3 regions of the Pseudazoarcus sp. NS34 genome follow, and region 3 is predicted to be linked to each of the others. Evidence: predicted binding sites of a transcription regulator. Region 3 holds the regulator's gene; each other region holds the start of a gene.

The links. Region 3 encodes HrcA, which represses chaperone genes, less so after heat shock. Its sites were predicted from a motif close to TNTTAGCACTCNNNGNCNNNGAGTGCTAANA; they were not measured.
Region 1: the regulator HrcA is predicted to act here: its motif matches at 8,731-8,761, upstream of rpoH (RNA polymerase sigma factor RpoH).
Region 2: the regulator HrcA is predicted to act here: its motif matches at 8,741-8,771, upstream of groES (co-chaperone GroES).

Annotation. Positions count from the first base shown of each region.
Region 1 covers NZ_BAAKIZ010000001.1:420,397-430,302, forward strand. Annotated here, with positions in the region: gene AC6H0N_RS02095 (lipopolysaccharide kinase InaA family protein) at 1-412, shown strand, start outside; gene AC6H0N_RS02100 (MraY family glycosyltransferase) at 444-1,454, shown strand; gene AC6H0N_RS02105 (polysaccharide biosynthesis protein) at 1,531-3,441, shown strand; gene AC6H0N_RS02110 (hypothetical protein) at 3,438-4,925, shown strand; gene AC6H0N_RS02115 (glycosyltransferase family 2 protein) at 4,935-5,855, opposite strand; gene msbA (lipid A export permease/ATP-binding protein MsbA) at 5,967-7,799, opposite strand; gene rpoH (RNA polymerase sigma factor RpoH) at 7,859-8,704, opposite strand; gene AC6H0N_RS02130 (lipopolysaccharide kinase InaA family protein) at 8,900-9,466, shown strand; gene AC6H0N_RS02135 (lipopolysaccharide kinase InaA family protein) at 9,463-9,906, shown strand, end outside.
Region 2 covers NZ_BAAKIZ010000003.1:572,047-581,952, forward strand. Annotated here, with positions in the region: gene AC6H0N_RS12780 (hypothetical protein) at 1-301, opposite strand, end outside; gene AC6H0N_RS12785 (hypothetical protein) at 307-1,515, opposite strand; gene AC6H0N_RS12790 (glycosyltransferase family protein) at 1,529-2,455, opposite strand; gene AC6H0N_RS12795 (ABC transporter ATP-binding protein) at 2,513-3,220, opposite strand; gene AC6H0N_RS12800 (ABC transporter permease) at 3,220-4,008, opposite strand; tRNA gene AC6H0N_RS12805 (tRNA-Phe) at 4,262-4,337, opposite strand; gene AC6H0N_RS12810 (sensor histidine kinase) at 4,384-5,865, opposite strand; gene AC6H0N_RS12815 (response regulator transcription factor) at 5,840-6,526, opposite strand; gene groL (chaperonin GroEL) at 6,673-8,316, opposite strand; gene groES (co-chaperone GroES) at 8,365-8,655, opposite strand; gene AC6H0N_RS12830 (2-hydroxyacid dehydrogenase) at 8,932-9,870, shown strand.
Region 3 covers NZ_BAAKIZ010000002.1:31,747-41,652, reverse strand. Annotated here, with positions in the region: gene fur (ferric iron uptake transcriptional regulator) at 1-22, shown strand, start outside; gene recN (DNA repair protein RecN) at 29-1,708, opposite strand; gene AC6H0N_RS06510 (NAD(+) kinase) at 1,702-2,595, opposite strand; gene hrcA (heat-inducible transcriptional repressor HrcA) at 2,693-3,727, shown strand; gene hemH (ferrochelatase) at 3,778-4,875, shown strand; gene AC6H0N_RS06495 (SPM autocatalytic domain-containing protein) at 4,949-5,926, shown strand; gene AC6H0N_RS06490 (serine/threonine-protein kinase) at 5,927-7,294, opposite strand; gene grpE (nucleotide exchange factor GrpE) at 7,473-8,015, shown strand; gene dnaK (molecular chaperone DnaK) at 8,119-9,906, shown strand, end outside.

The sequences.
Region 1 (9,906 bases), on a different contig from region 3:
GCTGCGCTTTTTCGGCATCGATACGCCGCGTGCTCTGGCCATGATCGAGGAGCGCTTCGGCCCGCTGCGGCGCAGGGCCTGGCTGGTGACGGAGTGGAATCCCGGTGTTGAACTGAACCATGTGCTGGAGGCGGATCAGCTGCCCGATGACGATCTGGCGATGGCGTTGCGCGCGACCTTCGGGACGCTGGTGCGCGAACGCATCCAGCACGGTGACCTGAAGGCCACCAACCTGTTGTGGCACGCCGGGCGCCTGAGTCTGATCGACCTGGATTCCACGACCGCCTACCGCACGTCAGAGGCATTCAACCGCGGGTGGGCACGCGACCGGGCCCGGTTGCTGCGCAACTGGCCGCTGGACAGCACGCTCGTGCGCTGGCTCGATGCCAACCTGCCGCCCGCCGCGCAATGAGGGCGTGCATGTTCCGGACGCCCGGCCAATCATGAGCACGCTGTTGTGGCTTCCGCTCGCTACGCTGCTGGCCGCGCTCGGGCTGACCGGGCTGGTGCGCCGCTATGCCTTGGCGCGCCGCCTGCTCGATATGCCGGGGGAGCGCAGTTCCCATACGCAGCCCACGCCGCGCGGAGGCGGCGTCGCGATGGTCGCCAGCCTTGTCGCTGCGCTGAGCGTACTGAACGGCATGGACTTGCTTGAGCCGGCCGCATTCGTCGCGCTTGCCGGCGCCGGCCTGATGGTTGCGTTGATCGGTTTCGCCGACGACCATCGTCCCGTTGCGGCGCGCTGGCGTCTGCTGGTGCATTTTGCGGCGGCCGCCTGGGCCCTGTACTGGCTTGACGGCGCGCCGCCCGTGGACCTGTTCGGCTTTGAACTTGGGCCCGGGCTGATCAGCACCGCTGTCTTCACGCTGTATCTGGTGTGGCTGCTCAACCTGTACAACTTCATGGACGGTATCGACGGCTTGGCCGGGGTCGAAGCGGTGTGCATTGGCGTTGGCGGCTCGGCGCTGCTCCTGCTCGCTGGCCAGCCTGGCGCTGCAATCGCGGCCCTGTGCCTGGCCGCCGCTGCCGCCGGTTTCCTGGCCTGGAATCTGCCCCCTGCACGCATCTTCATGGGCGATGTCGGCAGCGGCTTTATCGGTATCGTGGCGGGCGGTCTGTCGCTGTACGCGGCACACTTCGACCCTCAGTTGCTGTGGGCCTGGCTGATCCTGCTCGGGGTATTCGTGACAGACGCCAGTTGCACACTCCTGCGGCGCCTGTTGCGCGGCGAGGCGGTGCACGAGGCGCACCGAACGCATGCCTATCAGCGCGCTGCGCGCCACTTCGGGGCGCATCTTCCGGTGACCGCCGGCGTGGCGGCGATCAACCTGCTGTGGCTGCTGCCACTGGCACTGTTGGTCGCGATGGCGAAGCTTGACGGTGGCGTTGCGCTGCTCATCGCCTATGCTCCGCTGTTGCTGCTGGCAAGGCGCTTTGACGCCGGCGCAGCGTAGTCACCGCGCCTAGCCGCAAGCGCCAGCACATCGACAACCGACACTCTCGCGACATCCAATCTTCCTCAACTGACTCATGGCCCTTCAACAACTCGCCGAACGCACACTGACCCTGCCCCGCGCGCTCAAACGCATCATCGTGCTGGCCGTTGACGCAAGCCTGTGCGTGCTCACCGTCTGGCTGGCGTTCTATCTGCGACTCGACCAGTGGATCGCACTATCGGATCACTCGGCCTTCCGCCCGCTTGTCGCCGCCCTGTGCTCGGTGGCGCTGGCGCTGCCGGTGTTCATCGTGTTCGGCCTGTATCGCGCAATCTTCCGCCATTCCGGCCCGGCCTCACTGCTCACGGTGCTGCGTGCCGGTGCGGTCTATGCACTGCTCTACGCCGCGACGTTTACGGCCATCGGCGTGCCCGGCATCCCTCGCTCGATCGGCGTGCTCCAGCCTGTACTGCTGATCCTGGCCGTCGCGGCCTCGCGCAGCCTTGCCTATGCCTGGCTCGGCGGCATGTATCACGCACGCTTGCGCGCAGCGCCCGCCCGCCGGGTGCTGATCTACGGCGCAGGCTCGGCCGGCCGGCAACTGGCCGCTGCGCTGTCCAGCGACCGCGACATGCAGTTGCTGGGGTTCATCGACGACGACCCGCGACTGCACGGCCAGGTACTCAACGGCCAACCCATCCATGGCCCGGAGGAACTGGCGGCACGGGTGCGCAAACTTGAGATCAGCGACGTCCTGCTGGCATTGCCCTCGATCAGTCGCAAGCGGCGCAACGAGATTCTCGACGCCATGCTGGCCGCGCAGGTCTCGGTGCGCACCCTGCCGTCGCTGGATCAGCTCATGCACGGCAGCGTGCACGTCAGCGATCTGCGCGAACCGGATGTGGCGGATCTGCTCGGCCGCGACCCGGTCGCGCCTGACCCGGCCCTGATGGAGCGCAATACGCGCGCCAAGGTGGTGCTGGTAACCGGCGCCGGCGGATCGATCGGCAGCGAGCTGTGCCGCCAGATTCTCGCCGCAGAGCCGCACACGCTGGTACTGCTCGAACGCTCCGAGTTCGCGCTGTACAGCGTCGAGCAATCGTTGTCGGCACTCGCCGGCCACGCCAGGCTGGTGCCGGTGCTCGCCGATGTCGCAGACGCCATGCGCATCAACGAAGTGCTGGCGGCGTGGCAACCGGACACGATCTACCACGCCGCGGCCTACAAACACGTGCCGCTGGTCGAGAACAACCCGGGCGAGGGAGTGCGCAACAACGCCCTGGGCACTCAGGTGCTGGCGCGCAGCGCGATGCGCCATGGTGTTGCCGACTTCGTGCTGATCAGCAGCGATAAGGCCGTCCGCCCGAGCAGCGTGATGGGCGCGTCCAAGCGGCTGGCCGAGATGATCCTGCAAGCGTTCACCGCCGACGCCTTGGCCCAGGGGCAGTCCTCCACCCGCTTCAGCATGGTGCGTTTCGGCAACGTACTCGACTCATCCGGCTCGGTTGTTCCGCTGTTCCGTCGGCAGATTCACGGCGGCGGCCCGGTCACCGTCACGCACCCGGACGTAACCCGCTATTTCATGACCATCGACGAAGCCGCCCAGCTGGTGATCCAGGCCGGCGCGATGGCGCGCGGTGGCGACGTCTTCGTGCTCGACATGGGTACGCCGGTGCGCATCACCGACCTGGCCCGCCGCATGATCGAACTGTCCGGCCTGATCGTGCGCGACACGGCGCATCCGGACGGCGACATCGAGATCACCTATACCGGCCTGCGCCCCGGCGAAAAGCTATTCGAGGAATTACTGCTGGGCAACGACACCGAAGCCACCGCTCACCCGCGCATCCTGCGTGCGCACGAAGCTCACCCGCAACTCGCGCAGCTCGAAATTGCGCTCGATGAAGTCGCCGCGACAGCCCTCAACGGCGACGCCGCACAGGTCCGCGAGGCCTTGCGTGCGCTCGTGCCCGAATACACTCCGGCGACGGCCCAGACCGCATGAACGAACACAAACCTCTCCCGACTCGTCTTCGCGCACTGGCCAGCAGGCTGGACCCGGCATGGATGGCGTTCTGCGCCAGCCTGCTGCTTTCTGTGATTGCAATCTCGGGCAGCGTCGCACCGAACAACGACGGCATGCTGTACGTCGAGGCTGCGGTGGCCTTCCAGCAAGACGGGCTGGCCGCCGCGCGCTCGATCTTCGATTGGCTGGCTCTGCCGGTGCTGATCGCCACGCTGTCTTCGTTGAGCGGTCTGGAGGCCCAGGCAGCGGCCCACGTGCTGTCCTCGCTGCTGCTGGCCGGCACCTGCGCAATGGTCGTGCTGTGCGCGCGGGAACACTTTCCGCAAGCGGGCTGGGCTGCTTTCGCCATCGCCATCGCCTTGCCCTCGCTCAATGCCTACCGCGACTACATCATGCGCGAGCCGGGGGCATGGTGCTTTGTGCTGCTGGGGCTCTGGCTGGTCTTGCGAGCGGCGCGCAGCAGCTCGTTGCTGCCGCTGATCGGCGCGCAAGCAGCCATCTGCGTGGCGGCGCTGTTCCGACCGGAATGCCTGATCTTCCTGCTCGCACTGCCATTGTTCGAGTTGACCCGCGTCCGCGGAAGCCGCGTGGCAATGCGCGTAATAGTGTCTTCAGCAGGCCTGGCAGCGGGCGCAGCGGGGCTGATCGCGCTGTGGGTGGCGGGCGAACTGGCGCCGGGCAGCCGCCTGGCAGTACAGATTGCTTCGGCCAACCCCGCCCACATCCTGCAGGACCTTCGCGCGGGAGCCGAAGCCCTCGCGGGTTCGACGCTCAACAAGTATTCGGCGGACGAGGCAGGCACCATCCTGTTCTTCGGGCTGCTGTCGATCCTGCCGATGAAGTTCATCGGCAATCTCGGCCTGTTCTGCATTCCTGTGGCCTACACCCTGCGCGTCGAGCCGCCCCGTGCGCTGCTGCGCCAGACCGCGCTTTTTGCGTGGGCCTTCGCGCTGTATGCGTTGGTGCTGCTGGTCTTTCTGTTCAACAGCTTCTTCCTGACATCGCGCTACGTTGCCCTGCTGAGCTTGCTGAGCTTACCGATCGCCGCGCTGGGCCTGCACGCGCTGATGGCGCGAGGTAGGTGGACGCGCCGGATCATCATCACGCTCATCGCGCTGTTCGCCATTTCCCACGTCGTATCGCTCAGCCCTCCGAAGACGCGTTACACCGACAGCGCTCAGTGGATTCGCGCGCAGGCCCTGCCGGCCGAGCGGATCTACTTTGAACAGCCGACCGTGGCCTACCTGGCCGGCATGGGTTATAGCCAGCGACCCAACGCCGGCCTGGCCGATCGCGACCGGGCGGCCGCTGCGCGAGGGCGCGTGGACCATCTGGTGTTGTCCGGCAAAGCCGACGACGTGGCCGAGCAGCAATGGGCCGCCTCGCAGGGACTGACGCTGATGAAGGAGTTTCCGGACCGGCGGGGCCGCGCGATCCGTATCTACCGCCGCACGGGAGGCTAAACGCCCCCGTCAGCCGCGCACGAAGGTGAGAACCACGCGCTTGAGGGTGTTGGCGTCGAGTACGCTGCCGGCGCGGCTGTGGAAGGCTGCGGCGTAGTACTGGCGACTTTCGCGGTAGCGCCCGCTCTTGAACAGCACGCCGGCAATCGAACGCAAGCGCTCGGCGCGGTACAAGGGTTCGAGGTGCCGCAAGGCTTCCGGCATGTGCTGCGCATCGAACAGCAGGTCGACCGGCCTGAGGCCCGTTGCGAGCACCTTGTCGGCCTGCTCGCGCACGCGCGCAGCATGATCATGGATGCGGCACACGAGGTCATCGATGGCGATCGCGCAGTGCTGGGCGATGACCTTTCCGATCATCACGATATCGGTGTTGTTGCGCAGCCCATCGGGGTAGCGGAAACGCTGCAGCAGCTCGCGCGGAATGACGCTGCTGCAGTGCTGCAGGCCGGTCAGCTTGCGCAGCAGGAACAAGCGCAGACGCGCTTCGGCATCCGCCGGCGCAGCGACCGCCAAGCGACGCCGTTCGCTGTCATCCTGGCCGACCGACACATATCCGCCATAAAAAATGCACGACTCAGCTTCAGGCCCGGCGGCGTCGATGTGACGTGCGAATGCTTCCAGCGCACCGGGCAACAACTCGTCATCGGCGTCGAGGATGCAGACGAAGCGCCCACGTGCGCGTGCGATTCCATCGTTATAGGCACTTGCCTGCCCGCCGTTCTCCCGGCGAATGCTGGTGATGCGTCCAGCATAGGCGCGCAAGCGCTCAGGCGTATCGTCAGTCGAGCCGTCATCGACGACGACAATCTCGTAGTCGTCCAGGGTCTGGCCGAGCACGGAATCAATCGCTCTGGGCACGAAGCGCCCGTAGTTGTACGTCGCAATGACTACGCTGAAGAGTGGCTCGGGGACCAGGACGTCTGTCGGCATCTAAGGGCGGCTGAATGAAGGTGAACGGGGGTGCGGACGGGCGTCCGGCTCAGCCGAGCCTAAACGGGCTGCGCAGTAGGATGTCGATTTTTACACGAAGACACATCGCCATCACTGCGCCCTCAGCCCGCCTTCCCCATCTTCGCGGAACTGCACCGCATGCAGCCGCGCGTAGTGGCCGTCGCGCTCCAGCAGCTCGGCATGCGTACCGCGCTCAACGATGCGCCCCTGGTCCATCACCAGGATCTGGTCAGCCTTCTCGATGGTCGATAGACGGTGCGCGATCACCAGCGTGCTGCGGCCGCGCATGACCTGATCCAGCGCAGCCTGAATATGGCGCTCGGACTCGGTATCCAGCGCGGAAGTCGCCTCGTCGAGAATCAGCACCGGAGCGTCCTTGAGCATGGCGCGCGCAATGGCCAAACGCTGACGCTGTCCGCCGGAGAGCAAGACGCCGTTCTCGCCAACCAGCGTATCGAAACCCTGCGGCAGCCGGTCGATGAATTCACGCGCATAGGCCATTTCGGCGGCATGCTCGACCGCTTCACGCGGCTCGTCATCGAGATCACCGTAAGCGATGTTGTTGGTCACGGTGTCGTTGAACAGGGTGACGTGTTGCGTTACCAGCGCGATGTGACGGCGCAGATTCTGCAAGGTGTAGTCCTCCACATCCACGCCATCGAGCAGAATCTCGCCCTGATCGTGGTGATAGAAGCGCGGGATGAGGCTCGCCAGCGTGGTCTTGCCACTGCCCGAACGCCCGACCAGTGCGACCATCTGGCCCGGCTCGATGGTGAAGCTGACATCGTCGAGCACCTGCGTATCGTGGCCTGGATAGCGGAAACTCAGCTTGCGTACCTCGACGCGACCCTCGACGCGCTCGCGCTCGACCGTGCCGGTATCGGGCTCCACCGGCTCGTCGAGCTGCTCGAAGATACTCTCGGCGCCGGCCAACCCTTTCTGGATCGTGGCGCTGACTTCCGACAGCTGACGGATCGGCTTTGGCAGCAGGCCGGCCGCGGTGATGTAAGCGACCAGATCGCCAGCCGATGAGTCGCCGCGCAGCAGCAGCACGAGAAACAGCAGCACCGCCATCGCGCTATAGGTCACGAACTGCAAAGAAGGGGTGAAGGTGGCGCCGAGCTTCACCATCTTCAGCTGCTTCTTCATGTTGTCGGCACTGGCATCGCGGAAACGCGCGGACTCATAGTCCTCGCCACCGAAGCTGCGCACCACGCGGTAGCCCTGAATCGTTTCGGAGGCGACATGCGTAACGTCACCCATGGCTTCCTGAATCTTGCGGCTCTGCTTGCGGAACTTGCGGCTGGCGCTGGTCACCATGACGCCGATCAGCGGCAGGATGGCCACCATCACAAGGGTCAGCTTCCAGTTCATCCAGAGCAGGAAGCCGAACAGAAAAATCACCGACAGCCCTTCACGAACAACCGTCTTGATGGCGTCGGTGGCTGCACCGGTGACCATCGTCACGTTGTAGGTGATGCGCGAGATCAGGTGGCCGGAGTTGTGCTGGTCGAAATACCCGTTGGGCAAGCGCAGCAGGTTGTCGAACAGCGTACGACGCAATGAATCGACCAGCCCCAGCGAGACCCGCGCGATGTAGTAGCTACCAAGAAAGGAACCGACGCCCTGCCACAGCGCGATGAATACCAGGAACAGCGGCACGGCATGCAGGAACTGCATGCCGGAGAACAGCGGAATGCCGGGCATCACCGCGGCATCCGGGTCCATCAGGCCGTCCACGAAGAACTTCAGCACCGCCGCCATCATGGGCTGCGACGAAGCGAAGATCAGGAAACCAAACAAGCTCAGCGCGAACCACCCAATGAAGGGCTTCACGTAGCCAAGCAGCCGCAGGTAGATCCTGAGGGAGGATGCGTTCGGGGGAGATTCGGAGCGCGCCTTGGGCGCGTTGAGGGATTTCATCGTGCGCCGGATGTTAACACGGACCTCCGTCGCGCGCGGGCGGAGGTCCGTACGGTCTGTCAGGCCGCGATCAGACCGCGCATCTTCTGCATGGCCTTGGCTTCGATCTGGCGGATACGCTCGGCCGAAACGCCGTACTCGGCGGCCAGTTCATGCAGCGTGGCGCCGCCGTCCTCGACCAGCCAGCGACGGCGCACGATGTCGCGGCTGCGCTCATCCAGACTGCCGAGCGCATCGTGCAGGCCCTCGTCGCACAAGCGTGCCTGTTCGGCCTGCTCGAGCACTTCGGAAGGCTCGGCATGCGGATCGGGCAAATAGGCGATCGGGGCAAAGGCATCATCTTCGTCCCCGGAGCCCTCCAGCGGCATGTCGCGCCCGGTCAGACGGGTTTCCATCTCGACCACCTCCTCGGGCTTGACGCCGAGCTTTGCCGCCATGGCATCCACATCGTCACGGCTCAAGGTATTGCTGTCGGCCTTCATGCTGCGCAGGTTGAAGAACAGCTTGCGCTGCGCCTTGGTCGTCGCGATCTTGACCAGACGCCAGTTGCGAATGATGTACTCGTGTATCTCGGCCTTGATCCAGTGGATCGCAAACGACACCAGCCGCACGCCGCGCGTTGGATCGAAGCGCTTGACGGCCTTCATCAGGCCAATGCTGCCCTCCTGAATCAAATCCGCGTGCGGCAGGCCGTAACCGAGATAGCCACGCGCAATCGACACCACCAGCCGCAGGTGCGACATCACCAGCTGACGCGCCGCATCCACATCACCCTCATCACGCAACCGGGTCGCCAGCGCGCGCTCTTCCTGCTCGCTCAGCAGCGGAATGCGATTGACCGACTGAATGTACTGGTCGATGCTGCCAGCGGCAGCCGGAACGGGAAAAGACAAGGCGTGAGTCATGTTTGTCCAACCTCCTGTGCGGGGCATTTTAGCACTCGATACTTAGGAGTGCTAAGACCCCGTCAGGTTCCCGTCCTCTGCGGACACACATCCGTTCGCGCGAGACGGTAGACTGCTCGCTGCTTCGACACCTCTTCGAAAAATAGCTTGAAACATATCTCTCAAGACGCATGGATGGAATTGCGCTGCGGCGCAGTGTCCGTGGAAAAAGACGGCCACGGCGAAAAAGTCCTGCTGCAGCCCGATGGCACGTACATCAAGCTCTTCCGTCGGAAGCGCCTGCTCTCCTCGGCCGCATGGAACCCTTATGCGCAGCGCTTTGCCGACAATTCGGGGGCGCTGCAACGGCGGGACATTCCCTGCCCCCAGGTGATCGAAATTTATCGCATCGGCGAGATCGCTCGCGATGCCGTGCATTACCACCCGCTGCCCGGCGAGACGCTGCGCGAGCTGCTGCAGAAGCCGATGGAAGCCATCGATCGCGCTTATCTGCGCATCGCGCTCAATCTGTTCGTGCGCCGGCTGCACGATCTGGGCATTTATTTCCGCTCGCTGCATCTAGGAAACATCGTGATGATGCCCAGCGGCGAACTCGGCCTGATCGACATCTCAGACCTGCGCGTGCATCGGCGTCCACTCAGCATGTTCTGGCGTAAGCGCAACCTCAACCGCATGGAAGGCTTGCCCGAAGAGCGTGAATGGCTCGACCGCAACGTCATTCTCGACCCCAGCCACAAGCCACCGATCGGCCGCCTCAAGTGAAACCCACGCTCAAACACTTTCTGCTGGCCAACCTATCGGCCCTGCTGCGCGGTCGCTTCTTCATGCGCAAGGGGCATCTGCCGCCGACCGGACATCGCGTGCCAGACGGTTTCGCCGGTGTCGGCGTCGCTACCAACGCCGACCCGGCTACCGATGAGGCCGTCATCCGCATCCTGCGTGAAGCCGGCATCCGCCGCGTGCGGCTGGACTTCACCTACGGAGATGGCGACAACTACGTCGCGCGCTTTCTCGAAGCGCTGATCGCCGCCGATTTCGATGTAATGCTGCATCTGGTGCAGCCTGCCGAGGCCGCGCGGGCCATGCCGGCGGCGGACGCTGCCGAAGCATGGCGAAATTTCGTTTCCGAAACGCTGGAGCGCTTCGGTTCTCGCATCGGGATGCTCGAAGCCTGCTCGACGGTCAACCGCAGACGCTGGGCC
Region 2 (9,906 bases), on a different contig from region 3:
CGAAGAAATCGCGCCCAGCCGATGGCACGCTGACCATGACATCAAGCTGCCCCTCGTACTGATTGCACGCCCCGTTCGAAGCCACGCCGATGACACGGAAGCCCGCCTCGGAAAGACGGCTGAACAGCGCCTGCAAATCAGGCCTTGGCTTGGAATCAAACAAACAGAAAATCACGAGCCTGCGCCGGTCACTGCTCCTGAGCTCCCGGACAGATTTGATTGCATCCCGCCCGAACAGTCTGAACAGTTCCCCACGGACAATGTCCCAGAGCTCAAACAGGGCAGCGCAGAATATTCTCATGATTTTCAAAAATACCTGTAGTGACGGCCTTCGAGATGACCATTCCGGGAGTAGTGCAAATAGGGATTCACGCTTGCTAGCGCAATATCCTTATTCAGCTCGACATAAGCTTCCGGGTCAAAGTCGTACGGTACGTTTGCATGTTTGAAGCACTTCCATCGATGCATCAGACCGCCCAAAAATGAGCGCCTGCGGAAACGCCGTTCCTTCGCAAAACTGAGCGCATCCATGAAACACTCCAGATCAGCCACATCAATACAGGCCGGCGCGGCGCTCTCCACTTCATCGCGGACAGAAGTTCGGAGCACTTGACCGTGGATGTTTTCGTTGGCTTTCGCGATCCACTCCCCGAATCGATCAATCAGTAGTGCGTCTATATGCGGGTCGTAGCTTTTCGCGAAAGTACTTGAAGACGGCTCCCGAGAAAGCAGGCGCGCGCAGACGAAAGCGGGGAAGTGCGTGCCGTCGAAACGCTGATTGACGATCAACTGTATGCGTGCCTCGGACGGAGACAGCGATCGATTGAAGACGTCTTGCGCTTCACCTTTGAAACACACGCCCTCGCCCAACGGAATGTCAGTCACGCGCATGAACTCGGACGCCAGACAACCTTTGAATGTGTCGTAGTTGACCACCTTCAGCGGTATTTCGGCCTTCGAATATCGGATGAGCGGCGCAAAAATTCCCCGGCTCCGGACCCTCCCTTCAATAACGTCGGTAACGTAGTCTTCAAAACCTGACCGGAGGAACCGGCTCTTCAAAAGCTGATTCCAGGCGGAGGCGAAATGGTCGTAATGATCTCGCACGAAGAGCACGAAATCGCATTCGTATCGCCTTACCAGCCGTGACTTGATGTACTGCAATACATCGTCGTCTAGATTGGACATTGCCTCGCAAGAGAACAGGACACAGTCGAAGTCGGACTTGTCCACAGCCTCACCAATCAAATCGACGGCCCGCGTGGTCCACATTCTCGACATGACCGGGAAGCCAGCTTGCTGGGACTGCCGTGTAACCAGCCCCTCGACAAACATCATCTTCACGATATTTCCGACACAGCCGCCACTGTCGATCACGACGGGATCTTCTGCATAGGGGTAATCCACGCCCACCGCATGCAGATCGTCGCGATGCCGGCTGAACAGCGTCTGGAGGTAGGTCGTGCCCGTCTTGGGCGCACCGATGTGAAAAATGATGCGTTTTCGCTTACTCATCCTCCCGACTCCATCACCGCCCACGCCCGCCAAGATAGCCGCGCAGAAATGCGAAATGGGTGATCGACCGGAAATACGCGACCTGCCGCTCTCGGCTCGGAAGGAGTCGGCACAAAGCCCCATAGCCGAAGACCCGAACCCCTTCGGCAAGCATTGACCGCCGCGAACATGAACGCCACGGCCCGTCGAAGGCCGGGTTTTCATTCTCGAAAATGCGGGCAGACAACCCGGCGATACGCATGGTCTGGCAACGATCCCGCACAGTCAGTCGATGCCGATGCTCCGCAACCGTCTCCGGCAATAGCGTGGATTTCATTCCGAGCTTCACCAGCCTCAAGCCCATCTCCCAATCGTCCCAGGCATGGTACGGGAAGGACTCGTTGAACGGCCCGGCCTTGTCGAGCAGGGACTTCTTGAAAGACACGTTGCCAAGATAAAAGAAATCGTCCGGAACGGCCGTCATGTCCGGATGAAATGGCACACCGAACAGCGCACCGCTGCACTCGAGCCAATCGACGAAATCGGAACGCAGATCCGGCGGCACGATGGCCCCACCGACACCGACCATTCGCTCATCGGGATGCGCTCGATGGAAGTTCAGGGTGGCGCTGATTGCATCGTTTCGCAGCAGAAAGTCATCCGCAACCACGTAGATAAGGTCTGTCTGGCACAGCTTCAGGCCGGCGTTGACGGCCTTTGCGCGACTGCCGGATTCGCCGCAGAACACAGCCTGCACGGCCAGCCCGGCGGGCTTGCGGGGGGCGAGACGCTCAAGCGCCCCGCACAGGCGATCATGGCAATCCCGCGCTGTAGATAGCAGGAACAGCTCAAACTCGTCCGGATCAGCGGTCTGTTTGAAATAGTGTTCGATGGTTGCGTCGAACTGCAAATCACCGCGTACCACGTCGAAGACGGAAAGAACGCTGATCTTCTTGCTCACAATCACTCTCCCGGCCAGCTTCAGGGGGTGGAGAGAGCGGCGTGACAGCGCCCCCCCTCATTTCAATTGCTGAAAGGACTTTATACGCCCGTGCTCAAGCTCCATGAGCTTGTTGCAGAAGCTGCGCAATAAGTCATGCTTGTGACTGGCCAGTACGACGATGCCGGCCTTTTCGGCAAACCCGGCCATACGGACTTTGGCCTTTTCCTGGAACGCCGGATCCCCCGCACCGATCCACTCGTCCATCAGCAGGATCTCGGGTTCCATTTCGGTGGCAATCGAAAATGCCAGACGTGCGGCCATGCCCTGACTGTAGGTCTTCAATGGCAGGTCGATGAAGTCGCCAAGCTCGCTGAAAGCAATGATGTTCTCCATGCGCTCTTCGATCCAAGCCGGCGTCCACCCGTTGATCAAGCCCCGCAGCACGATGTTGCGACGCCCGGTGGCCTCCTTGCGAAAGCCCAGATTGATGTTGAACAGCGCGTCGACGCGACCATGAACGGCCAGCCGGCCGTCTGTCGGCTCGTGGATGCCATAGAGAGTCTTCAGCAGGGTGGTCTTGCCGGCACCGTTTGAGCCGATCAAGCCAAGGCGGTCGCCAGCGGCCAGCTCAAAGCTGACCCCGTCGAGCGCGACCACGCACTGCGCACCGTTGCGCATGGCGATCGTGCCGCCCGTGGCGGTACGCCGATCCGGCGCCTGCAGCGAAAGTTTGCGCGGGACGGGGTAGGCAAGCGTGAGGTTCTCAGCGCGAATGGAGACCATTACAGGATGAACGCCACTTTCTTTCGGAACAGCCCGAGCAGGACCAACGCCAGTACCCAGAGGCCCAAGACCATGAGCAGCACCAGCAGCATGGCCTGAAACGCTGGCACGCCACTGACCACCGGTGTGCGCACCACTTCAATCAGATAGGTGAATGGATTCAGGTGATAGAAGGACGCCCGCAGGCCGCCCTCACCGCCGTAGGTCCAGAAAATCGGGGTCAGGAACATGCCCAGCCGCATGAAGTTGGAAACGATGAACTGGCTGTCCGGGACATACGCACCAAGAAAGGCAAAAACAATGATTGCCGCAGGTGTGCTCAGAACGACCAGCAGCAAGCCGGGCAAGGCCCATAGCGTACCGGCCGAGAAGGCGACGTCGCTGGCCAGCAGGATCGCGCAGCAGCCCAGCACGGCGTAGGCCGAACGGATCAGGGACTGCATAAGCAAGCGCATCACATAAACGGAGAGCGGAAGCGGCGTGCCCTTGATCAGAGCCTCTTCGCGAACGAACAAGGTGACGCCGTGCGACGTGGTTTCCATGAGGTAGAACCACACCAGCAGCCCGGTTGCGACATAGGCGGAATAATGCGGAATGCCCTCTCCGCGATGAAACAGAAAAATGAAGGTGCCCGCAAACGCCAGATAGTTGATGAGCAACCACAGGGGGCCAAGCGTGGTACGTCGATGCTGGTCGCCAATGTCTTCCTTGGCCAGCTCCAGCCAGAGATGTCGTAGGCGCAGCCCCTCACGAATGTCACTACAGGCATTGCGCAGCACGGTCAGCATCAACGGGCTATTCCTGCGGGTTCAACAATGGGATGGGCTGATGTCGGGTCGAAGAAACCGCGCCACGCCAGTCGTCGGGCGCTCTTCTGATGGCCGAAGCATAGCACTGCCTCCATGCCGCACTCCCGCCCTAAACAACTCAATGAAAAATTGATTTGCATGAGTGCAAGCGCGCGCTTCCGACCGCAGCACCTACAGCACAAAACAAAAAGCACTTGGCCCGCATTTCGCGGGCCAAGTGCTTTTGAATCTTTGGTGGCCAGGGGCGGAATCGAACCGTCGACACGCGGATTTTCAATCCGCTGCTCTACCAACTGAGCTACCTGGCCAAAGAGAGGCCGCATTATAGCCCAATCGAGCCATTCGTCAATTGCCTCAGAACCATCCACCACGAGAATTCGGGTGGGTCGGAGCATGGCGCAGGCCGGGGTGTACGAAGCTGACGCGGGCCAGTGTGCCCTGCCCTTCGGGGACGTCTTCGAGGCGCACGGTGGCGCCGTGCAGGTCAGCGATTTCACGCACGATGGGCAGGCCGAGGCCGGAGCCGTCTTCGCCGCTGTCGAGCACGCGGTAGAAGCGCTCGAAGACGCGGCCGCGGTCGTCTTCGGGGATGCCGATGCCGGAGTCTTCCACCTCGACCACCGGCACACCGCCCTCGCTCAATATGCGCGCGGTGACGCTGCCGCCGCGCGGGGTGTATTTGATGGCGTTGTCGATGAGGTTCTTGAACATCTCGCGCAACAGCACGATGTTGCCTTCGACCAGCGCGGTGCCGGCTTCGCCCTCCACGCCGAAGTCGATGTGCTTGGCCAGTGCGCGCGGGAAGAGTTCGCCGGCCACGTCGCGCACGACAGCATCGAGATCCACCGGTTGCATGGAATAGACGCGCTCCGAGCCGGCCTCGGCGCGCGCCAGCAGCAGCAGCTGGTTGATGAGGTGGGTGGCGCGCTCAGCGCTGGCGGCGATGTGGTCGAGGGAGCGGCGCAACTGCTCGGGGTCGGTTTCGTCCTGGGCGAACTCGGTCTGCGTCTTGAGGCCGGTGAGTGGCGTGCGCATCTGATGCGCAGCATCGGCAATGAAGCGCTGCTGGGCCTGCATGTTGGCATCGAGCCGCGCCATCATGTCGTTGAAGGCAATGATCAGCGGCCGAGCCTCTTCCGGCACGCTGGACGGCTCGATCGGTGACAGGTCGGTTGGCCTGCGCCGCGCAATGCGTTCCTGCAGACGGTTGAGCGGCGCAATGCCGCGCGACAGGCCGACCCACACCAGCACCACCGCCAGCGGAATGATGGCGAACTGCGGAAACAGCACTTCGGTGACCACGCGCGAAGCGAGATTGCTGCGCTTGTTGAGCGTCTCAGCCACCTGCACCAGCACCAGCGGCTCTTCCGGCCGCGTGGGCTGAAGGAACTGATAGGCCACGCGCACCTGCTCGCCGTGCACGTATTCGTCACGGAACAGCACGGTTTCGGGAATGATTTCCAGCGGCGGCGCGGCCTGCGGCAGCTCGCGGTCGCCGTTGGCCAACTCACCGCCGGAAACGGCCACCTGGTAGTAGAAGACGTCGTCCCGATCGGAGCGGAACAGCACGCGCGGCGAAGCGGGAAAATCCACCCACACCACGCCGTCGATGACCTGCACCAGCCTGGTGAGCGCACGCACGTTGTCGGCCAGCACCAGGTCGTAGGGCTGGTTGGCAATGTTGTCGGCAACGTTGTGCGTGAAGATGATCGAGATCGGCCACAGCACCAGCAGCGGTGCGAGCAGCCAATCGAGTATCTCGCCGAACAGCGAATTGGGCGGTTGCTGCTTGGCCGTAGCCGAGGCCTGCTTAGGCCTTCTGCGCCGCAGCCTCATCCTTGTGCTCCAGACAGTAGCCAAGGCCGCGAACGGTCACGATGCGCAGATCGGTGTCTTCGAGCTTCTTGCGCAGGCGGTGCACGTAGACCTCGATGGCGTTGTTGGAGACTTCATCGCCCCAGCCGCACAGGTGGTCGACGAGTTGATCCTTGCTGACCAGGCGCCCGGCCTTGAGGATGAAGACTTCGAGCAGACCGACTTCGCGCGCGGAGAACTCCACCACTTCACCGTGGATACGCACCACGCGGTCGGCCTGATCGTATTCGAGCTGGCCGAAGCCGATGCGCCGCGGCTGGCCGGTGCCGCGCCGCGTCAGCGCGCGCACGCGCGCTTCGAGCTCGGGCAGGGCAAAGGGTTTGGTGAGGTAGTCGTCGGCACCGGCATCGAGCCCGGCAACGCGGTCATCCACGCCATCCTGCGCGGTGAGGATCAGCACCGGCGTGGCCGACTTGCGCGCCCGCAGGCGTTTGAGCACATCGAGGCCGGGCAGTTTGGGCAGCCCCAGATCGAGGATCAGCAGGTCATACGATTGCGAGGCCAGCGCGGTGTCGGCGTCCAGTCCGTTCGCAACGTGATCGACGGCGTAACCGCCGCGCCCCAGGGTGCGGGACAGGCCGTCGGCAATGACGTGGTCGTCTTCGGCAAGCAGGATGCGCATGGAACCCTCTCGGTGCAGTCAGGCGAGCATCTTCACCGATTGCACGGCAACAGTCGAGCATGCCGGCACGCCCATTGCACATGCGCGACACAAAAGAAAAGCCCCGCTTGCGCGGGGCTTTTCGGGCACTGCGAATGCAGGGCAAATTACATCATGCCGCCCATACCACCCATGCCACCCATGCCACCCATATCCGGCATGGCGGGCTTGTCTTCGGCGATCTCACCGATCATGCAATCGGTGGTGAGCATCAGAGCCGCGACGGAAGCCGCGTTCTGCAGCGCGGTGCGCTCGACCTTGGTCGGGTCCAGCACGCCCATCTCGACCATGTCGCCGTACTCGCCGGTAGCAGCGTTGTAGCCGAAGTTGCCCGTGCCATTGACGACGGCATTGACGACCACGGAGGGCTCGTCACCGGCGTTGGCAACGATCTCGCGCAGCGGCTGCTCGAGTGCGCGCAGCACGATCTTGATGCCAGCGTCCTGATCGTGGTTGGCACCCTTGAGCTCGCCCAGCATGGAGCGTGCGCGCAGCAGCGAAACGCCGCCGCCCGGGACAATGCCTTCTTCCACTGCAGCGCGGGTAGCGTGCAGGGCGTCTTCGACGCGAGCCTTCTTCTCTTTCATTTCCATTTCGGTAGCCGCACCCACCTTGATCACGGCCACACCGCCAGCCAGCTTGGCGACGCGTTCCTGCAGCTTCTCGCGGTCGTAGTCCGAGGTGGCTTCCTCGATCTGGGCACGGATCTGCTTGACGCGGCCTTCAATGCCGTCACCCGAACCAGCGCCGTCGATGATGGTGGTGTTGTCCTTGGCGACTTCGATACGCGCAGCCTGGCCGAGTTGCTCCAGCGTGGCGTTTTCCAGCGTCAGGCCGACTTCTTCGGCGATGACCTGGCCACCGGTCAGGATGGCGATGTCTTCCAGCATGGCCTTGCGACGGTCGCCGAAGCCCGGAGCCTTGACGGCGCAGGTCTTGAGGATGCCGCGAATGTTGTTCACCACCAGGGTGGCCAGCGCTTCGCCTTCGACGTCTTCGGCGATGATCAGCAGCGGACGGCCGGCCTTGGCAACCTGCTCGAGTACCGGCAGCAGATCACGGATGTTCGAGATCTTCTTGTCGAACAGCAGCACGAACGGGTTTTCCAGAACAACCATCTGGCGGTCCGGATTGTTGATGAAGTACGGGCTCAGGTAGCCACGGTCGAACTGCATGCCTTCAACGACGTCGAGTTCGTTGTTCAGCGACTTGCCGTCTTCAACGGTGATGACGCCTTCCTTGCCGACCTTTTCCATGGCATCGGCAATGATCTGGCCGATGTCGCTGTCGGAGTTGGCGGAAATGGAACCGACCTGGGCGATTTCCTTGGCCGTGGAGCACGGCTTGGACAGCTTGGCCAGCGCTTCGCAGGTGGCGATCACGGCCTTGTCGATGCCGCGCTTGAGGTCCATCGGGTTCATGCCGGCGGCAACGTACTTCATGCCTTCGCGCACGATCGACTGGGCCAGCACGGTGGCGGTGGTGGTGCCGTCACCGGCGATGTCGGAGGTCTTGGAAGCAACTTCCTTGACCATCTGCGCGCCCATGTTCTCGAACTTGTCCTTCAGTTCGATTTCCTTGGCGACCGAAACACCGTCCTTGGTGACGGTCGGCGCGCCGTAGCTGCGCTCGAGCACGACGTTGCGGCCTTTCGGGCCGAGGGTGACCTTGACGGCGTTGGCGAGGATGTTGACGCCGGCGACCATACGATCGCGCGCGGAATCACCAAATTTGACTTCTTTAGCTGCCATGTGAACTAACTCCTTGAATTCGTTTGAGTAACAGGACGCGAGAGAGGCTTAGCCCTCGACCACGCCCATGATGTCTTCCTCGCGCATGACGAGCAGCTCGTCGCCATCGACCTTCACGGTCTGGCCGGCGTACTTGCCGAACAGCACCTTGTCGCCAGCCTTCACGGCCATGGCACGCACGCTGCCGTCTTCCAGGATCTTGCCGTTACCGACGGCAACGACCTCGCCCTGGTCCGGCTTCTCACCGGCGGAATCGGGAATCACGATGCCGCTGGCGGTCTTGCGCTCGGCTTCGAGGCGCTTGACGATCACACGGTCATGCAAGGGACGGATTTTCATCGTTCTACTCCTGTACGGGTTCAAGCAACGCGGGCCACATGGCCCGCTCAGAAATCGAAACACCGGAAATCCGGCGGCTGGCGACTGTTAGCACTCATCACCAGCGAGTGCTAATAATAGGGACGAGGTGTTGCGAATTCAAGTCGCGGACCAAATGAAATTTTCAGCCCGCGCATGTGGCCGTATGCTTCTGCGCGTCTGGCCTGTCACGGATTGCATTTCGCAGCCCGCCTTCATCGAGACTCCGGCCTCACAGACCACTAGCGACTGAACCCGATGACCCCACACGTACTGCAGACCGGTCCGCTCTCGCCAAAGCTTGATGCGGACCTGAATACCCACTTCCACATCCACCCGCTGTGGCAGGAAACCGACCCCGCCGGCTACCTGCGCGAGCACGGCGCACGCTTCGCCGGCGTGGCAACCTCCGCGCCGGTCGGCGCTTCGACCGAGCTGATCGCGGCGCTGCCGGCGCTCAAGGTGATTTCCTGCCGCGGCGTGGGGCTCGACAGGATCGACCTGGCGGCAGCCCGCCAGCGCGGCATCGCCGTCAGCGGCACCTTCGGCGTGCTGACCGACTGCGTTGCCGACCTGGCCTTCGGGCTGGTGCTGGATGTGGCGCGCCGCCTGTCGGCGGCCGACCGCTTCGTGCGGGATGGGCGCTGGCTCGACGAGAAGTACCCGATGACCCGCCGTGTCAGCGGCAAACGGCTGGGCATCGTCGGTCTGGGACAGATCGGCCGCGCGATTGCGAAGCGCTCGACCGGCTTCGACATGGAAGTGCGCTATCACAACCGCAAGCCGGTCGCGGATGCGCCGCATGCCTTCGAGCCCTCGCTTGCGGCACTGGCGCAGTGGGCGGACTTTCTGATCGTGACGGTGGCCGGTGGCGCATCGACGCACCACCTCATCTCACGCGAGGTGCTGCAGGCACTCGGCCCGGACGGCTTTCTGATCAACGTCGCGCGCGGCAGCGTGGTGGATCAGCCCGCTCTGGTCGACGCGCTGACGGAAGGCAACATCGCCGGCGCCGGTCTGGACGTTTTTGCCGATGAGCCACAAGTACCCGAGGCGCTGCTCACGCTCGACAACGTTGTGCTGCTGCCGCACGTGGGCAGCGGCACGGTCGAGACACGCACCGCCATGGAAGACCTGGTGCTGGCCAACCTGAAGGCCTTCTTCGAGACCGGCAAGCTCCTCACGCCGGCTATCTGAGACGCTGCGGTTGCATGCACGCCGAATCGCTCCAAC
Region 3 (9,906 bases):
GAACGACGAAAAAAGCAGCTGAACGGCGTCACGCAGCGCGCGAACGCCCGTTCGCGCGCGCCAGCATCTCGTCGGCGTGACCGAGTGTCTTGTCGGTGATCTCCAGACCGCCGAGCATGCGCGCAATCTCTTCCACACGCCCACCTCGATCCAGCGGCGTCACCGCACTCAACACCTCGCCATCCGCCTGCACCTTGGCGATGTTCCACTGCCAATCGGCGCAAGCCGCCACCTGCGGCAAGTGGGTCACGCACAGCACCTGACGATCCGACCCAAGACGCTGCAGCAACTGCCCGACGCGCTCGGCAACCGCGCCGCCAATACCCACATCAACCTCGTCGAAGATTAGTGTCGGCACGGCCGCGTCGCGACTGGTCATGACCTGGATGGCCAGCCCGATACGCGACAATTCGCCGCCCGACGCGACTTTGGCCAACGGCCGCAAAGGCTGATTGGGGTTTGCCGCCACGCGGAATTCAACGTCCTCCAACCCATGCGATCCGCCCTGCTCGCGCGGCAACAAGGCCACCTCGAAACTGCCGCCGGCCATCGCCATGGTCTGCATCGCCTCACTGACCTCACGCGACAGGCGCTCAGCCGTCGGCTTGCGCTGTGCCGACAGCTTGCGGGCCACAGCCTCCCAGCTTTTACGCGCCTCAGCCTCGGCTGCGGCCAGACGGGCCGGATCGGCCCGCTCTTCGAGCTGGGTCAGCTCCTGCTTCCACTCCGCCAGCACGTCGGGCAGCGCCTCAGGCTGCACGCGATGCTTGCGCGCGATGTCGGTAATGGCGGCAATGCGCGCTTCGACCTCGTGCAAGCGCGCCGGGTCGAGATCGAGCTTTTCCTGATAGCGCCGCAGACCATGCGCGGCCTCATCGACCTGGATCAACGCACCAGCGACCAGATCCCGCACCTCTGCGAGTTCGGCGTCGAGTTCCGTCATGCCTTCGATGCGCGCAGCAACATGGCCGAGCATGGAACTGATCGAAACTTCACCGTCTGCAATCGCGCCGAGCGCTTCTGCGCTGCCCTCGATCAGGCCCGCGGCGTGACCGAGGCGGCGCTGCTCAGTATTGAGCTCGACCCACTCCTCCGGCCGGAAATCGATTTTCTCCAGCTCTTCGATCTGCCACACCAGCAGTTCGCGCTGACGCTGTGTTGCGGCGGCGTCGCTGTCAGCGGCCTCACGCTGACGAGCGATGCGCTGCCAGGCGCGATGCAGTTCCGCGACCTCTGCCGCGAGCGCTCCCGCGCCGGCATGGGAATCGAGCAGCGCGCGCTGTGCGTCGCCGCGCAGCAAGGCGTGATGGGCATGCTGGCCATGAATATCGGCCAGCCACTCGCCGGCTTCACGCAATTGCGTGAGCGTGACCGGCACACCGTTGATCCAGCCCCGCGAGCGGCCGCCAGCGTCGACAACCCGGCGCAGCAGGATCATGTCGTCGTCCGTCGGCAGATCGCTGTCCGCCAGCCACTGCATCAACGGGCTATCCGTGGGCAGATCGAACTCGGCAACGATATCGGCCTTGTCCTGGCCTGTGCGCACCGTAGAGCCGTCGCCGCGGTCGCCGAGCGCGAGACCCAGCGCGTCGAGCAGAATGGACTTGCCGGCGCCAGTCTCGCCGGTGAGTGTGCCGAAGCCCGATTCGAACTCGAGTTCAAGCCGGTCGACAATGACAAAATCGCGGATGGTCAGGCGTCTCAGCATGGGGGCGTGCTCGGCGCAGCGCTCCAGTGGAGCTTCTCGCGCAACATGGCAAAGTAGCTGTAACTCTCGGGGTGCAGCAGGCGAATGGTGCCGGGCGCCCGCGCGATGCTCAAGCGGTCGCCGGGACAGGCATCGAAGCGCTCGTGACCGTCAAAGAAGATCCCGCCGTCGTGCGGGCCCAGCAGTTCGATTTCAATACGGCAGGTATCCGGCAGTGTCACCGGCCGTGCTGTCAGCGCGTGCGGCGCAAGCGGCACCAGGGCGATGCAATGCACTGTGGGATGAAGAATCGGGCCGTTGGCCGACAGCGAATAAGCCGTCGAGCCGGTCGGGGTAGACACGATCATGCCGTCGGAGCGCTGGGTGTAGACGTACTCTCCGTCCACGCTGACGTTGAACTCGATCAGCCGCCCCGACTCGCCCTTGTTCAACACCACGTCGTTGAAGGCCGACATGCGTTTCATCACCGTGCCATCGCGCGTCACTGCCGCATCAAGCATGAAACGCTGCTCTTCCTGGTAGCGCCCTTCGAGAATGTTGCCCAGATGCCGCACGGCCTCGTCCCGGCTGATGTCGGTCAGGAAGCCGAGCCGCCCGCGATTGACACCGACCAGCGGCACACCGCTGTGGCCCAGGGTTCGCGCCGCGTGCAGCATGGTACCGTCGCCGCCGAGCACCACCACCAAGTCGCACGAGCGGCCAATGGCCGCGTAGTCGTGCGCCTCGCAACCGGGGCACAGGCTACCGATGGAACTGGCCGTCCCCTCCTCGATCCACACGGACAGGCCGCGTGCGGTAAGAAACGTGGCAAGCTCAAGGATCGCATCCTCGACGCCGGGGTCCTGGTACTTGCCGACGAGCGCGACCGTGCGGAAGGCATTTTTCATGCGCGGATTAAACCACAATCGCTGAGGCGCCCGGCGATCTCGACAGGGCTCTACTGCGTCCTGAATAATGCATGCTGAACGACACCACGAAGGCGACATGACCCAACCCACGCTCGACGCTCGCGCACAGATCCTGCTCAAGACGCTGATCGAACGCTATATCGAGGAAGGCCAACCGGTCGGATCGCGCACGCTGTCCAAACACTCCGGGCTCGAGCTGTCGCCAGCCACAGTGCGCAACGTCATGAGCGACCTTGAGGAAATGGGCTTCATCACCAGCCCGCACACCTCGGCCGGCCGCATGCCGACCTCGCGTGGCTACCGCTTCTTTGTTGACTCGCTGCTCACGGTGCAGCCCATGGAGCGCGCGCGCATCATGGAATTGCGCGGCCACTTGCTGCCGGATCAGCCGCAACGCCTGATCAGCTCGGCCTCGCATCTGCTGTCCAGCCTCACACATTTCGCCGGCGTGGTGGTCAGCCCGCGCCACGAAACCGTGCGCATCCGCCAGATCGAATTCGTGCGCATTTCGGACGCACGCATCCTGCTGATCATCGTCACCACCGCCGGCGACGTGCAGAACCGCATCCTGCACACCAAGCGCAGCTACACGCCAGGGGAGCTGACCGAAGCCGGCAACTATCTCACCGCACACTACGCCGGCCAGGCCTTCGAAGAGATGCGCAATCGCCTGCAAGGCGAACTGCAGCAACTGCGCAGCGACATCTCCGAGCTGATGAGCGCCACCGTTGAAGCCAGCGGCGATCTGGCCGACTCGCCGGACAGCTACGTGCTGTCCGGCGAAACCAACCTGCTCGATGTCGAAGACCTGTCGTCGAACATGGGCCGCATTCGCGAGCTGTTCAAGCTCTTCGAGCGCAAGACCGGGCTGATCCAGCTGCTCGACCTGTCCAACCGCGCCAACGGCGTTCAGATCTTCATCGGCAACGAATCCGGCATGGAAGAGCTCGACGGCTGCAGCGTCATCACCGCCGGCTACGAAGTCGACGGCAAGGTGGTCGGCTCGGTCGGCGTCATCGGCCCCACGCGCATGGCCTACGACCGCGTGATCCCGATCGTCGATATCACCGCCCGCCTGCTCTCGAACGCCCTCTCGCACAGCAACGACTGAGCGCCGCCACGCTCTCACCCGCCTCCCACGCACCGCAAGGATTCCATCGCATGGCCCGCTACTGGACCGAACCCGCCTACACCCACGGCACGGTGCCGAAAACCGGCGTCCTGATCGCCAACCTCGGCACGCCGGAGGCGCCGACCGCGCCGGCACTGCGCAAATACCTGAAGCAGTTTCTGTCCGATCCGCGTGTGGTCGAGATCCCACGCCTCGTATGGTGGCCGATCCTCAATGGCATCATCCTGACCTTGCGCCCGAAGAAGTCGGCCGCCAAGTACGCCACGGTGTGGACCAATGAAGGTTCGCCGCTCAAGTTCCATACCGAGAAGCAGGCCAAGCTGCTCGCCGGACAACTGCTGCACAACGGCCACGGCCAGATCGTGGTTGATTGGGCCATGCGCTACGGCGAGCCGTCCATCCCGGCTGCAATGAACCGCATGCGCGCCGCAGGCTGTACGCGCATTGTCGTGCTGCCGCTGTATCCGCAGTACGCCGCCAGCACCACCGCCAGCGTCATGGATGAAGTCGCCCGCTGCATCACCCACTGGCGCAACCAGCCCGAAATCCGCATCGTGCGCAGTTTCCAGGACCACCCCGGCTACATCGCCGCACTCGCTGCCAGCGTGCGTGAGCACTGGCAGGCCAACGGCCAGCCAGACAAACTGGTAATGAGCTTTCACGGCATCCCGCGCCGCTCACTCGACCTGGGCGACCCGTATCACTGCGAGTGCCACAAGACGGCCCGCCTGCTCGCCGAAGCGCTGGAACTGCCGCGCGAGCGCTGGCAGATCACCTTCCAGTCGCGCTTCGGCAAGGCCGAGTGGCTTCAGCCCTACACGGAACCGACCCTGCAGAAGCTGGCCCGTGAAGGCCTCAAACGCGCTGACGTGATCTGCCCCGGCTTCGTGTCCGACTGCCTGGAGACGCTTGAGGAAATCGCCATGGAGTGCCGCGAGGCCTTTCTCGAGGCAGGCGGCAGCGAATTTCACTACATCCCCTGCCTGAACGAGCGACCGGACTGGATTGCCGCACTCGGCAATGTGGCCGAATCGCACCTCGGCAACTGGCTGGATATCGCGCCTCCGAGCGCGCAGGAACAGGAATTGGCAGTGCTGCGCGCGAAGGATCTCGGCGCCGCCCGTTGAGCGCCGACCTCAAGAAAACCTGCTTCGTGCCGTTAACTGGAATGTCACGGTTCAATCCGTTTGCAGGCCAGCCATGAAGATCGAAAGCGCACAGATCGCGATGCAGTCCACTCATCTCGCCTACGAGCGCGAGAGCGTTTCGGTGAGCATCGAACGTTGGGGCCCTCGCCCCGCGGAACCTGCCGCGCCGGCGGCCACAGAGCTTGATCGAATGGCCGCCGCAGAAGAAGACGCGCTGGATGATCCGCGCCTGCGCCTGCTGCGCGCGATGATCGAAAAGATGCTCGGTCGCAGCATCGACGTGCTGCGCATGTCGGATCTGGAACCCGCAACAACCAGCACCTATACCCCGCCGCGCGAGACCGCGCAGGCCGGCGACGGCTCGGGCATGTCGCTGAGCGTGCGCGGAGAGCGCATCGAGTACGAGCGCGTGGACTTCGCTGCCTCCGGTGTGGTGCGAACGGCAGATGGGCGGGAGATCCGTTTCGAGGTGGCGTTCGAGATGGAGCGCGGCTTCAGCGAGCGTTTCGCTCTCGACGTCGAAAGCGGCACGCCGCGTCGCCTGAAAGACCCGTTGATGCTCGACTTTGCCGGCAGCGGCGCGAGCCTGTCGAATGCACGCTTTGCGTTTGATCTCGATGCAGACGGCACACAGGACGAGCTTCCGGTGCCGGTTGGGGGCCGCGGCTTTCTGGCCTTTGACCGCAACGCCAACGGCCGTATCGACGATGGTCGGGAGCTGTTCGGGCCGATGAGCGGCGATGGTTTTGCCGAACTCGCTGCACTCGATGCCGACGGCAATGGCTGGATCGACGAGGCCGACCCGGCCTTCAGTCAGCTGCGCCTGTGGCAAGCCGATGAGAACGGTCAGGGCAGCCTGCTGACGCTGGCTGAAGCGGGCGTGGGCGCATTATCACTGGCGCGCGTCGCAACACCCTTCGCCTTGCGCAATAGTGCCAACGAGACCTTGGGGATGATGCGCCAGAGCGGCGTCTATCTGAACGAGAACGGCAGCGTCGGCACCATCAGCCAGGTCGATCTGAGCGTCTGATCAGTCGTCGACCAGCTGCAGATCTGCACTACCGGTTGCCGTGCGGTCGACCCGCGCGGCTTCCTTGCCCACCCTGGCCGCCAGCGCACGCATGCCGTCGGCGCAACGCCGTGCAACAACCGAAGCGATACGGTTGCGGAATGCCGCCTGCAATTCCTCCGAGGCCAGCGCCAGCGCGGCCGGTGTGACTTCCAGATACGTGCAGTCGCGCAGCGTGACCACCGAATACATCTGCCGACTCACCGGCGCATCCATCCAGGCCAGCTCACCGAAAATCTCGCCGTGCAGCAAGGTGTCGACGCGTTTGCCTTCGACTGACATTTCCACCTCACCCTCGACCAGCACGCCGAAGCGCTCGTCCTCGTTGCCCTCACGGAAGATCGCCGTATGCGGCGGCACAATGCGCCACGACGAAATGCGCAGCGCCTCCCACACCTCGATGTCGTCAAACTCGGTGAAGAAAGCGAGGCGTCGCAGCGCCGCGAAACGCCGCGTGTCCATGCTGCGGTGGTTCTCATCGACGATGCGATAACGAATGCCAGACAGATCCTGCGCAAACTCCGCCCCGTTGCGATAGCGCGAATACAGATCCTTTTCGAGTGCCTTGAACACCACCTTGTCCACCGACTCCGGCAACTCCGGATTCAGGCCGGACGGCGGCGGCGGCTCGGCATTGAGGATCTTGTAGACCAGTTGCGCATGATTGCCAGCCCGGAACGGCAGACGACCGGTGAGCAGATTGAACAGCACGACACCCAGCGAATAAAGGTCGGTCTTCTGGTTCAGCGGGTAGTTCTTGATCTGCTCGGGGCTCATGTAGGCCGGCGAGCCCACGCCGACAATGAAGGTCGAGTCGCTGTCGAGCTTCTTGTTGATGTTCAGCGCGAGACCGAAGTCGGTGATCTTCACGTTGTCGTCTTCATCAACAAGGATGTTGTCGGGTTTGATGTCGCGATGCACTACGCCCTGACGGAAGGCATGGTCGAGCGCCATGCAGCACTTGAAAACAATGCTCATCACGCGATGCAGCGGCAGCAGTTTGTCGAAGCGGCAGTAGCGGCTCAACGGCTGACCGGGGAAATACTCCATCACGACATGCGCCTCGTCATCCTCGATGACGACTTCGTGAATACGGATGATGTTCGGGTGCTGCAGGCGCTGCACGATGTTCGCTTCGGCCTTGATCAGCTTGCGCAGGCGCCGGATGCGCCGCGCCTGCCCTTCCCCGTCGCCACGAAAACGCACGTGCTTGATCGCCACCCCTTCCGGATGGTCTTCGCTGACTGCCCTGTACACCACCGCGGTCGCACCTTTGCCGACCTGCTCGATGATGTCGAATCTGCCGATGCGTGTAGGGATATCGCTCATGAAATTCCGGGACATGCACGTCGGATACCGAATGTGGCGCTAGCATACACCGCCCCTGCAAACAGGTCGTCTGCCGGTCCGGCTTCGGAATCACTGCAATTTTTAATGAATGCGGGCTTGAAATCCACCTCGACGCCCCCAGTTGCGTCGGAGTCGATGAACCAACGGAGTCGCAACGATGCAGGACCAGAATCACAACGAACCCGAAAACCTCCGCGAGGACGACGTGCCTGCCGAGCAAGACGAAGCGCACGCGGATTCCACCCCCAGCGTCGAAGACACCATTCGCATTGCCGAGCAAAAGGCCGCCGAGCACCACGACGCCTGGCTGCGCGCCAAAGCCGAGTCCGAGAACATCCGTCGCCGTGCGCAGGAAGACATCGCCAAGGCCTCGAAGTTTGCCGCCGAGAAGTTCGCCTCTGCAATGCTGCCGGTGCGCGACAGCCTCGAAGCGGCATTGGCCACCGAAAACCAGACGCTGGAAAAGCTGCGCGAAGGCGTCGAACTGACGCTCAAGCAACTCAACTCCGCCTTTGAAGGCGCTGCCGTCAGCGAAGAAAACCCGCTCGGCACCAAGTTCGATCCGAACAAGCATCAGGCCATCGGCGCGATCGAATCCGACGCCGAACCCAACACCGTCGTGACCGTGCTGCAAAAGGGCTACACGCTGCATGACCGCGTGCTGCGCCCAGCGCTGGTGCAGGTCGCCAAGGCCAAATAGACCTCATCGCAACGCGGGCTTGAAAGCTCGCCAGCCCGCCCCATATTGACCATGACACGGTCGCACGGGGCGACCAACGAATTTGAAATACAAGGAAGAAATCATGGGCAAGATCATTGGCATCGACCTCGGCACCACCAACAGCTGCGTTTCCGTGATGGAAGGCGGCAAGCCGAAGGTCATCGAGAACTCCGAAGGCGCACGCACCACGCCGTCCGTCGTCGCCTACGCCGAAGACGGCGAGATCCTGACCGGTGCGCCGGCCAAGCGTCAGGCCGTCACCAACGCCAGGAACACCCTCTTCGCGGTCAAGCGCCTGATCGGCCGTCGCTTTGAAGAGAAGGAAGTGCAAAAAGACATCGACCTGATGCCCTACACCATCTGCAAGGCCGACAATGGCGACGCATGGGTGGAAGTGCGCGGCAAGAAGATTGCCCCGCCGCAGGTGTCAGCCGAAGTGCTGCGCAAGATGAAGAAAACCGCCGAGGACTACCTTGGCGAGGAAGTGACCGAAGCCGTCATCACGGTGCCGGCCTACTTCAACGACAGCCAGCGTCAGGCCACCAAAGACGCCGGCAAGATCGCCGGTCTGGAAGTCAAACGGATCATCAACGAGCCGACCGCGGCCGCGCTGGCGTTCGGCATGGACAAGAAGCCGGGTGACTCCAAGATCGCGGTGTATGACCTCGGCGGCGGCACCTTCGACATCTCGATCATCGAGATCGCCGACATCGACGGCGAGCACCAGTTTGAAGTGCTGGCCACCAACGGCGACACCTTCCTGGGCGGCGAAGACTTCGACCAGCGCATCATCGACTATATCGTCACCGAGTTCCAGAAAGAGCAAGGCGTCGATCTGAAGAAAGACGTGCTGGCGCTGCAGCGCCTGAAGGAAGCTGCCGAGAAAGCCAAGATCGAGCTGTCCTCGGGCACGCAGACCGAAGTGAACCTGCCGTACATCACGGCCGACGCCTCCGGCCCGAAGCACCTCGCGGTGAAGATCACGCGCGCCAAGTTCGAGGCGCTGGTGGAAGACCTCATCGCCCGTTCGATCGAGCCTTGCCGCATCGCGCTGAAAGACGCCGGCCTGAAAGTGACCGACATCGACGACGTGATCCTGGTCGGCGGCCAGACCCGCATGCCCAAGGTCATCGACAAGGTGAAGGAGTTCTTCGGCAAGGATCCGCGCCGTGACGTGAACCCGGACGAAGCCGTGGCAGTCGGCGCCTCCATCCAGGGCGGCGTGCTTCAGGGTGAAGTCAAGGACGTGCTGCTGCTCGACGTCACCCCGCTCAGCTTGGGTATCGAGACGCTGGGTGGCGTGATGACCAAGCTCATCCAGAAGAACACCACGATCCCGACCAAGGCTTCGCAGGTGTTCTCGACCGCCGACGACAACCAGAGCGCGGTGACCATCCACGTGCTGCAGGGCGAGCGCGAAGTGGCTGCGGGCAACAAGAGCCTGGGCCAGTTCAACCTCACCGACATCCCGCCGTCCCCGCGCGGCATGCCGCAGATCGAAGTCACCTTTGACATCGACGCCAACGGCATCCTGCACGTGTCGGCCAAGGACAAGGCCACCGGCAAGGAAAACAAGATCAAGATCCAGGCCAACTCGGGTCTGTCGGACGAGGAAGTCGAGCGCATGGTGCAGGACGCCGCCGCGCACGCCGAGGATGACAAGAAGACGCGCGATCTGGTCGAGACCCGCAACCAGTGCGACGGGCTGATCCACTCGGTGAAGAAGGCCGTTGCCGAGCACGGTGACAAGCTCGACGAAGCCGAAAAATCGGCCATCGAGAATGCCATCACCGAAGCCGAGGAAGCGCTCAAGAGCAACGACAAGGACCAGATCGAAGCCAAGAGCGCCGCGCTGGCCGAAGCCAGCCAG